DNA from 3 places in the Priestia sp. JV24 genome. Region 2 is predicted to be linked to each of the others. Evidence: riboswitches for the same ligand, from Rfam matches in the RefSeq annotation. Region 2 holds a riboswitch; each other region holds the start of a gene.
The links. A riboswitch is a leader RNA that binds a small molecule or an ion and turns the genes downstream of it on or off. The one in region 2 is predicted to bind cyclic di-AMP.
Positions count from the first base shown of each region.

Region 1: linked by a shared signal. The riboswitch ahead of OK414_RS20430 (potassium channel family protein) and the one ahead of OK414_RS21430 (APC family permease) in region 2 are both predicted to bind cyclic di-AMP.
Region 3: linked by a shared signal. The riboswitch ahead of OK414_RS21145 (dicarboxylate/amino acid:cation symporter) and the one ahead of OK414_RS21430 (APC family permease) in region 2 are both predicted to bind cyclic di-AMP.

Region 1 is NZ_JAPCIN010000022.1:228,165-231,445, forward strand. It holds gene OK414_RS20425 (TrkH family potassium uptake protein) at 1-427, opposite strand, end outside; gene OK414_RS20430 (potassium channel family protein) at 431-1,090, opposite strand; cyclic di-AMP (ydaO/yuaA leader) riboswitch at 1,215-1,359, opposite strand; gene OK414_RS20435 (carboxymuconolactone decarboxylase family protein) at 1,475-1,933, opposite strand; gene OK414_RS20440 (Lrp/AsnC family transcriptional regulator) at 2,054-2,509, shown strand; gene OK414_RS20445 (peptidyl-prolyl cis-trans isomerase) at 2,789-3,281, opposite strand, start outside.
Region 2 is NZ_JAPCIN010000023.1:27,247-30,527, forward strand. It holds gene OK414_RS21430 (APC family permease) at 1-1,382, opposite strand, end outside; cyclic di-AMP (ydaO/yuaA leader) riboswitch at 1,545-1,687, opposite strand; gene OK414_RS21435 (N-acetylmuramoyl-L-alanine amidase) at 1,879-2,937, opposite strand.
Region 3 is NZ_JAPCIN010000022.1:359,590-362,870, reverse strand. It holds gene OK414_RS21150 (NAD(P)/FAD-dependent oxidoreductase) at 1-359, shown strand, start outside; cyclic di-AMP (ydaO/yuaA leader) riboswitch at 965-1,119, shown strand; gene OK414_RS21145 (dicarboxylate/amino acid:cation symporter) at 1,300-2,535, shown strand; gene OK414_RS21140 (aspartate aminotransferase family protein) at 2,644-3,281, shown strand, end outside.

The DNA.
Region 1 (3,281 bases), on a different contig from region 2:
CTAGAAAGATAAGTGCAACAAACTCAATTAAAAATGAAAAGATAAACAGCCTTTTAACTAGCAGGACAACTCCGCCGACGCTCGTTTGATTTAGTGCCTGCTGAACGAGCATACGCTCTTTAAATCCAATTTTTTTACCTAGCATCATAAAAATCAACACGGCAAATGACATAATGCCAAGACCGCCTATTTGAATTAACAGCATAATAATGATTTGACCGATGACGGTAAAACGGGTACCTGTATCTACGACGGCTAAGCCGGTTACTGTCATAGCGGAAGTAGACGTAAAAAGGGCATCTACCCACCGGATTGGCTCAGTAGTAGAAACAGGCATCATCAATAGAAGAGCACCCATAATAATTCCTCCGCCAAAAATGGAGACAAGCAGCTGCGGAGGAGTGAGTTTAATGATTTGTTTTTTCATAAGTTAAACTCCTTCTTCTTCAAAACGGTTCAAATCGCGGTTATGTCCGATGACAATCAGCATATCTCCTTGTTCAATTATTTCATGCGCGGTAGGCGAGATCACCATTTCCCCGTCTTTTCGCTGAAAGCCGATAATATTGCAGCCATACTTGGCACGAATGTTTAAATCAAACAGCGTTTTATTATGAAGTTTCTTAGAGGCGACAATTTCGACGATACTATAATCCTTTGACAATTCAATATAATCAATGATTTTTTCTGACACCACGTGATGAGCAATACGCTTAGCAATATCGCGCTCAGGGTGAATGACTTTATCCGCTCCTATTTTTTCGAGCACTTTTTGATGATACATATTCACTGCTTTTACCCATACTTGCTTAACGCCCATATCTTTTAAAAGCATCGTTGCCAGCACGCTTGCTTCGATATCATCTCCAAACGAAATAAGAGCATGATCAACATTGCGAATACCTAGCCCCTTTAAGCTAGCTTCATCAATCGCGTTTGCTTGCACAACATATGTAGCTGAGTTGCTAAATTTATTTACTACCTCCTGATTGCGGTCAATAGCGAGCACATCCACATCCAGATTAGCAAACTCTTCAACCAAACTGCCTCCAAAACGACCTAATCCCAATACAGCAAACTGTTTTTTCATAATGTATTTATTCCTTTCTTCAACTGCTGTGTGTTCTCTTAGCTTATACTTTTTCTAAAAAATTACATCTTTTTCTTAAAAAAAGCGCAAAAAAACACAGGAAGGCTCCTGTGTTTTTCCACACTCTTCCCCCTCAAAACGCTTGCGAAGTTAGCTGTCGGGTTCGGGTTTTAAGAGTAACCCTACCTTTTTAAGGATTCACCCCGGAGCACAATATGTGCGTACATAATGGGTCCTCCGCTCCGTAATGGATTAAGCGATTTTTATTCAAATATCTATGATCTATTTTTTAGAATAATCGATTCGATTCATGATACGTTTCACTTTACGAAAGCTATCTTACTCCTGTGGATTTTGTCTGTCAAGATATTTTTAGCGAAGACCTCACTTGCCCTGCAAGCTGCAAAAATCATATAAATCTAAACTGACAATCATTTTGTGAAATTGATCAAATAAATTAATAACAGCTAAAAGCTCTAACAGCTGCGTATCACTGTAAAATTTCTTTAATTGATTCATATCAGCATCCGTCAACTCCCTTGGACGCACCCGGTATACATCAATAAATCGAAACAGCAGTCGATCTTTTTCTTCCAGCTCTTTTTCTCTTAACACTTTTTGATTAATCGTCTCATCGCCTACATATGACATGCTCATACACGTCTCACAGCCGTTAACACCTGCTAGATAAAGCCTTATTTTTTCCTTAGTCTCTTTTTCTACTATATCGCTGTTCCAAAGCGTGTCGTAAAGCTCATCATACAATCTTTTTACATGCGGAATTAAATTCAATGCTTTTTCAAAATTTGTTCCCTCTTCGTTTGCTAACAAAACTCTTGCCATTTTTCACTCACTCCTTTTTAATTATTATAGTAAGAAAAATGGAAATTTCAGATTACAGATAAAACATCTTAGCTACTATTACTAATCAAATGAAACGTTAATGAGAAAGAAGGTTTTCAATTGAAAATTGATGAAATTGATTTATCGATTTTGCAGGCGCTGCAGCAAAACAGCCGCCTTTCCTTACGAGAGCTAGGAAAACAAATTAACTTGTCTCCTCCTTCGGTGGCAGAGCGAGTACGACAGCTAGAGAGCTTTGGCGTTATAAAAGGGTATACGATTGATATTGATTATGAAAAGCTGCATTTGCCCGTGTCGTGTTTTATTGAAGTAACGATGAAAAACGGAGAGCACGAGCGTTTTAAACGATTTATTTCTCAGTATCCCTACGCTTTATTCTGTGAACGCATCGCCGGGCAAGCCTGCTTTATTACAAAGCTTCAGCTTCCTCACCTGCACGTACTCGAACAATTTATTAACGAAATTACACCTTATGCCAAAACGATTTCACACATCGCCCTTTCTCACGTGGAGATGGCTCCTGCATTATTGAGTCATTTAAAAGATGAAAAGTGATTGAAACGTAACGAAAAAATCCGAACGATTGGATTGATCGTTCGGATTTTCTTTCCACTAAACTACTTTTGTCCCAGCCTCTTTTATTCGTCCAACAGCATAAAAAATAACCCTCCAAAGCTGGAGGGTATAAATTTTCCGAATAATGAAAGTTTTACAACTTCATTTTATCAGGTGACGACATTTCTGTCTACTTAAAAATGTAAAAGAGCTCTCTAGTACTAGAGAGCTCTTTTACTTGCTTGTTTTGGAGAAACAATCAATCTATATAAAAGGGAACTACCTAAGGCTGAAAGTCACGTGAAACCTTGGCAGTTCATCCTGGATATACCGGTTGATATGATTCAAAACAAGTTCTTTCATCATTTCTTCTTTGACTTCTGATTCCGTTTTTTTATCTTTTTGTTTTAAAATAAGAATATAATAGACTTTACCCATTTTAATGGGCTTACTACTCTCTCCGATGTGCTGTTTTTTTAAAACATCTATAAAAGAGGGAGATAGACTTGAAAGCTTTAGATTATCAGCATTCTCTATTTTGCTGCCTGTCTGGACATCAGCATATTTTTTTTGAACGTCCTGAAGAGATGTTCCTTTTTGCAGTTCAGCCGCAGCGGCAGCGGCATCATGTAAAGTAGAAAAAGCCAGCTGCGTAAAAGATACGCGCGTTAGATCGTTTTCAATACGTTTATAGTAAGCAGTTAGTTCATCAGACGTAATTTGTTTGCGGAAATATTCTTCTAATTTAAACTGATTCGTTAGCTGGTTGGTT
Region 2 (3,281 bases):
AGCTGCTCTCCTACCGCTTCATAATGCGTATGAATTCGATGGAAAATATAGACAATAACCGGTAAGAAAATGAGCACGGACCATACTTGTGAAAACTTCGTTGTAAACAAAATAATTAGCACCGTTAAGGTAATGAGGGCACCAATTAAGTTAATGGTTAGCTTCCCTTGCCAGCCGGCCGGCTTTTCTCTAAGCCATTTGACAATCATGCCTGTTTGAGAAAGCGTAAATGGAATAAACACCCCGACTGCATAAAGAGGAATTAATTGTTCAGTCGCTCCTTTAAAAGCTACAATTAAGACAGTAGAAGCAATTCCAAGGGTCACAATTCCATTTGAATAGCCTAATCGATCGCCACGAATTTGAAACATTCTTGGCATGTATTTATCAGACGATAAGTTGACAGCCAGCAAAGGGAAAGCTGAAAAGCCCGTATTCGCCGCTAGCACTAGAATTAGAGCTGTTGTGCCTTGAATAAAATAATAAAATCCATTTCGTCCAAACACACTCGATGCAATTTGTGATACAACCGTTTCATCTGCTTTTGGAGAAATGCCAAGCCAATAAGCTAAAAACGTGATGCCAGAAAATAAAACGGCTAAAATACCGCCCATCAGCATTAATGTATGAACAGCATTTTTTGCACCTGGCTCTTTAAAGTTAGGCACTGCATTTGAAATAGCTTCTACACCTGTCAATGCGGAACAGCCTGATGAAAAAGCTTTTAATAATAAAAACAAACTAATACCTGGCACTACTGTACCTAGAGATGGATGCAGCTCAGGTGAAACTTGACCCGTCGCTATTTTAAATAAGCCTACCGCTATTAACAAAATAAGAGCAATAACAAATAAATAAACCGGATAAGCTAATACGGAAGCGGATTCTGTTACACCACGTAAATTTAAGACGGTAATAAAAATCACCAGCAAACACGCAATTACTACATTGTAATGATGCAGCGCGGGAAAAGCCGAAGTTAAAGCATCGGTTCCTGCTGAAACACTCACAGCAACTGTTAAAATATAATCCACCAACAATGATCCCCCAGCGATAAGCCCGGGATTTTCCCCTAAATTGGTTTTCGAAACAATATAAGCTCCTCCGCCTTGCGGATACGCATAAATAATTTGGCGATATGAAAGAATTAAAGCCGTCAGCAGAACCAATACCCCAAGCGCAATTGGAATCGAATACCAATAGGCAAGGACGCCGACTGTTGCAAGTACAATCAAAATTTGTTCTGTTCCATAAGCCACTGAAGATAAGGCATCTGATGATAAAATAGCCAGTGCTTTAAGCTTACTAAGTTTTTGGTCGCCTAACTCTTTTGTTTTAAGCGGCTTTCCAATCAATAATCTTTTGAGAACTGAATAGTTCACGTAATTTCCCTCCGATGATTGCTTAGCTACTATTTACTGTTCATTGCTAAGCTCCGTTACAAGTTCATAAATAAGTGATATTATCCCTAAAAAGTACCTTTTTATGTTAAAAAAGCGCACAAAAAAAACACTAAGGGTTCTCAGCGTTTTTACACAGCTTAAACCTCCTCTCCAAAACGCTTATGGGGTTAGCTGTCGGATTCGGGCTATGAGAGTAGCCCTACCTTTTAAAAAAAGGATTCACCCCAAGTGACAATGCACAAATTTGGGTCCCCCACTTCTGACGAATTAAGCGATAACAGGTCAATATAATTTTCGGTTAAAGGGTATGATCGATAACATGTTTCTTTCATAACTATCCTTTGTTCTTAGATAATATACTCCCGTACAAATGGTTTGTAAAGCATTATTTTACGCAAACCATAAAATAGTGCTTAAGGCACTTTTAACAGAAAAACAAAAGGTCTTCTGCCCGCGTACAGAAGACTTTTTTGCTTTAACTTTTTGCTTTTAAAACGGCTGCTAGCTTGTTTTTCGTTTGAGGACCATAAATGCCATCCACATCATAAGGAAGATACACAAGCTGAAAACGTCTGACTGCATCTTTCGTTTGAACTCCATATATTCCGTCTACTGACCCTACTTTAAAATTAACTGCGTTTAATGCTTTTTGAAGCTGTTTCACGGCTTCTCCAGAATCACCTTGTTTTAAAATTCCATTTGGAAGTGGATACTGTTCCGAAGGTGGAGTTGGTGACGGTGTTGGAGATGGGTTTGGTGAAGTTCCTGAAGGAATAACAATTGTTTTTCCAACCTGTAGGGTTAAAGGATCAGAAAGCCCTTTATTTGCTTCTTGCAGCGCTTGTACTGTTATTCCGTACTTCTGTGCAATACTGTACAGCGTATCTCCTTGCTTGATCGTATACGTTTTTGTACCTGGTTCAGAAGGTGATGGATTTGGTGTCGGTGTCGGTGTTGGAGATGGTGATGGATTTGGAACTGCACGCCGAGGTAAATTTAAATATACGGCAATTCCTTTAGCATACGATTCACCCATACTTTTTAAAAAAGCTTCATTTTGAAGAAGTGCTGCATCGGCGCTCCTATCAATAAAAGCTATTTCAGTGAGTACTGCAGGCATATTTGTTAAGCGAAGCACCGCATAATTGGCTGATTTTCGTCCGCGATTCGGATGATTATACGACAGCAGCGTTGGCTGTACTTGACCGTGCACAATCGATTGAAACGTTTTACTGGCATTGCTAGCGCTTCTATAAACATAATCTTCGTATCCTGTTCCTCCACCGGCATTTACGTGAATAGACATAAACGCATCTGCGCCCCACGAATTAGCTTGAGAAGCTCGCTGAGATAACGATAAAAAAACATCTGTGGTACGAGTGGTTTTAATCGTAAAATCACTGTACATGCTATTTAAATAGCTTATTAAATATTGTTGAATTTTTAAAACTAAGTTTTTTTCATACAGTCCGTTCGCTCCAACTGCTCCTACATCTGCCCCACCATGTCCTGCATCAAGATAGATTTTTTTCATATTACTTGTCCCTCCTTATTGTTAACATATGCACGAGCGAAAAAAGTGCTACGTATACTAGCCTACCAGGTGAAAAATCACTAAAAAAAGACCCGCTGCCTAATGGTAACGGGTTATTCTGCTTTATAGACAGAATACTGAATAAGGGTAGCTCTCAAGGAGTGACAGCTATATGCAGAGTGTTGATTTGTTGATTTAATGATAATAATTATCATTTTCATTTAAAGTATACACTATGAGGAAAGTATTGTCTATTTTATTATTAGATTTGGAGCTACTTAAAAAGCAGGATACCTATAACAATGAGAATAGTCCAAATTGGAATGCTTATTAATATGCCTATT
Region 3 (3,281 bases), on a different contig from region 2:
TTAAAGAGGGCTTTTTAGAACCAACGTTAAAAGAAGCTGTACCGGGTGACTTAGGCTTAGTGCTTCCTTACAATACGATGAAAAGCTTAATTGAAATGACAGAAGCACTGGATCATGTAACGCCTGGGTTAGCATCTGAACATACGCTGTTTTACGGTGTGGAAGCGAAATTTTACTCCGCCCGTCCGAAGTTAAATGATAAGTTTGAAACTGAAATTTCCGGTTTATACGTGGGAGGAGACGGAGCTGGTATTACGCGAGGACTCGCGCAGGCAAGTGCGTGCGGTGTGTGGGTAGCACGTGACATTGTTGAAAAATTAAAGAATCGCAAAGCAAGTTCTGAACCTGTTACTGTATAAAAAAAGAGGCCGTCACGGCCTCTTTTTTTATATGTGTTAAATAACGAAAGCGACTAAGTAAAAAGTAAAGAACTTGTACCGCTCCAACTCCGATAGTTTTATATGATAATTACCCGCTCTTTTTTAAAAAGTATGACGGAATACATCCTTCTATCGTGAGCAGAATTAAATAGAATAAGGCGAATTGACAATGTCCATTTCTTTGCATCAATAAATTCAGTGAAATTTTAGGGAGGGTATATCAAGCAGTACAATAAGGATAAAATCAACAGTTGGAAAGAGTTATTCTTTGATGAATAAAATATTTATGAAAGCAGTAAAGTACGCGAACGTTAGAATAATTATGCAAATTTATGAATGTAATTTAATGAGAAGAAAGTTCACTTTACAAACTATTTTTTGAATTAATTTTTTATCCATTAGATTTTAAGTCTTGTTAAATAACTGTTTGTGGTTTATTGAAATATGATGTAGATATTTTAAAATATAACAATTCTCAACTTTTTATGATAAAATCCTGCATTATTTTTGAATAAAAACTTGACAGAAACATATAAAATGAATTTTAATTAAAGTAAGAATTATTATCATGCAAAAATATTAAAGAAAATTATTTGCTTAATCTCTTTTGTTTTATAAGAGAACGGGGGACCCATATTTGTGCGTAGTGTACTTGGGGTGAATCTTGAATAAATCAAGTAGGGTAACTCACGTACCCGAATCCGACAGCTAACTCCGTAAGCATTCAGTGAGGGAATAACAGGTCTATGAAACCATGATATTCTCATGGTTTTTTGTATAGCTAAAAATATTCCTAAACTATTAATCTGAAAATTTTTAATATATTGTATATTTAGAGTGTTATCGCTCTCAATGCATGGTAAAATAAGTATGGTAGTTAGAATCATTCTAATATAATTTATTTATGGGAGGTAAATCTATGAAGCTATCGACAAAGATTATTATCGCGCTAATTGCTGGTGCTGTTGTAGGAGTGTTGATCAATGCTTTTGCTCCAAGTGCTTTTGCTCCGCTGGACAAGTACTTGTTTACACCGCTTGGCCAAATTTTCTTAAGCTTAATTAAAATGCTTGTTGTACCAATTGTGTTTTTCTCTATCACGTTAGGTGTAGCAGGTTTAGGAGATCCTAAAAAACTAGGAAGAATCGGGGCTAAAACAGTTTCCTACTTCCTAGTTACAACAACCGTTGCGATTATTATTGGTTTAGTTTTAGCATATGCAATTAAACCGGGTACGTTTGGATCTTTTGATACAAAAAACGCTTCTTTTGAAGCCGAAAAAGCACCGCCGGTTGGAGAGACATTCTTAAATATGATTCCAGTCAACCCAATTCAAGCGATGGCTGAAGGGAATATGCTTCAACTTATCGTTTTCTCTATCTTTATCGGTTTTGGTATTACGATGCTTGGAAGTAAAACAAAAGGGCTTTACAATTTACTTGAGCAAGGCAATGAATTGATGATGTATCTTGTAAATCTAGTGATGAAGTTTGCTCCTTACGGAACATTTGGGCTTCTTGCAACCGCGGTTGGAAGTCAAGGCTGGGAGGCAATTAAAGCGATGGGGCTGTACATGATTGTAGTCGTGCTCGCACTGTTTATCCATTCGATCGTAACATATGGGGGATCAGTCGCTCTTATGGCCAGACGTAATCCTATTGAATTTTTTAAAGGTTTTGCTCCTGCGATGACAGTTGGATTCAGTACATCAAGCAGTAATGCAACGCTTCCGATTTCAATGAATGTGGCTCAAAAAAATCTTCGTGTCCCGGAGTCCATCAGCAGTTTTGTCCAGCCATTAGGTGCTACCATTAACATGGATGGAACGGCAATTATGCAAGGTGTAGCGACTATTTTTATTGCACAAGTATACGGCGTTGACCTGTCGCTGGGTGCTCTTGTGACGGTTGTATTGACAGCGGTGCTTGCTAGTATTGGTACAGCAGGTGTGCCGGGAGTTGGTCTCATTATGCTAGCAATGGTATTGAGTTCGGTTGGCTTGCCTGTAGCAGGTATCGGATTGATTATTGGAATTGATCGCTTGCTTGACATGCTTCGTACATCTGTAAATATTACGGGAGACGCTGCGTGTGCCGTTATTGTGGCTGAGTCAGAAGCAAAACGTATCGATAAATCTGTAACGCAATCAGCTTAATAAGCGTAAAAGCTCTAGCTATATGCTAGGGCTTTTTTTATTGGCAAGAAACTCTTCGTTTCAGCATACAGTTTAATAAGAGTGTATGTTTGAAAGGAGAGTGCGGAAATGAATAAAACTCATGTAATAAAGCCGCTGCTCGACGACGACTACCCAGTTATTTCATATGGAAAAGGAATTTATTTGTACGACCAAGATGGAAAAAGGTACATAGATGCTTCGTCGGGGGCAGTTACAGCAAGTATCGGACACGGCGTAAAAGAAATTATTGATGCGATGACCGATCAGGCACAGAAAGTTGCGTTTGTATATCGGTCGCAGTTTACAAGTGATCCAACAGAAGCCTTAGCTAAGAAACTATGTGAATTAAGCAGCAATCATTTCCAGTGGAGCTTTTTTGTTAACAGCGGGACAGAAGCGACTGAAACGGCTATGAAAACGGCAATTCAGCATTTTCAAGAGCAAGGGAAGCCAACCAAAACAAAGGTTTTGTCACGCTGGATGAGCTATCACGGTATTACAATAGGAGCTCTGTCTATGTCAGGGCACGTTGGAAGACGAAAACGCTTCTCGTCTTTGCTTGAAGATTATCCTTCGGTTTCGCCTCCTTATTGCTATCGATGTCCGTTTCATCAAACCTATCCATCCTGTAATCTTGCTTGCGCAAACGAATTGGAAACAGTTATCAAACGAACCGGCCCTGAACATATTGCTGCTTTTATTACAGAGCCCATTGTAGGAGCAGC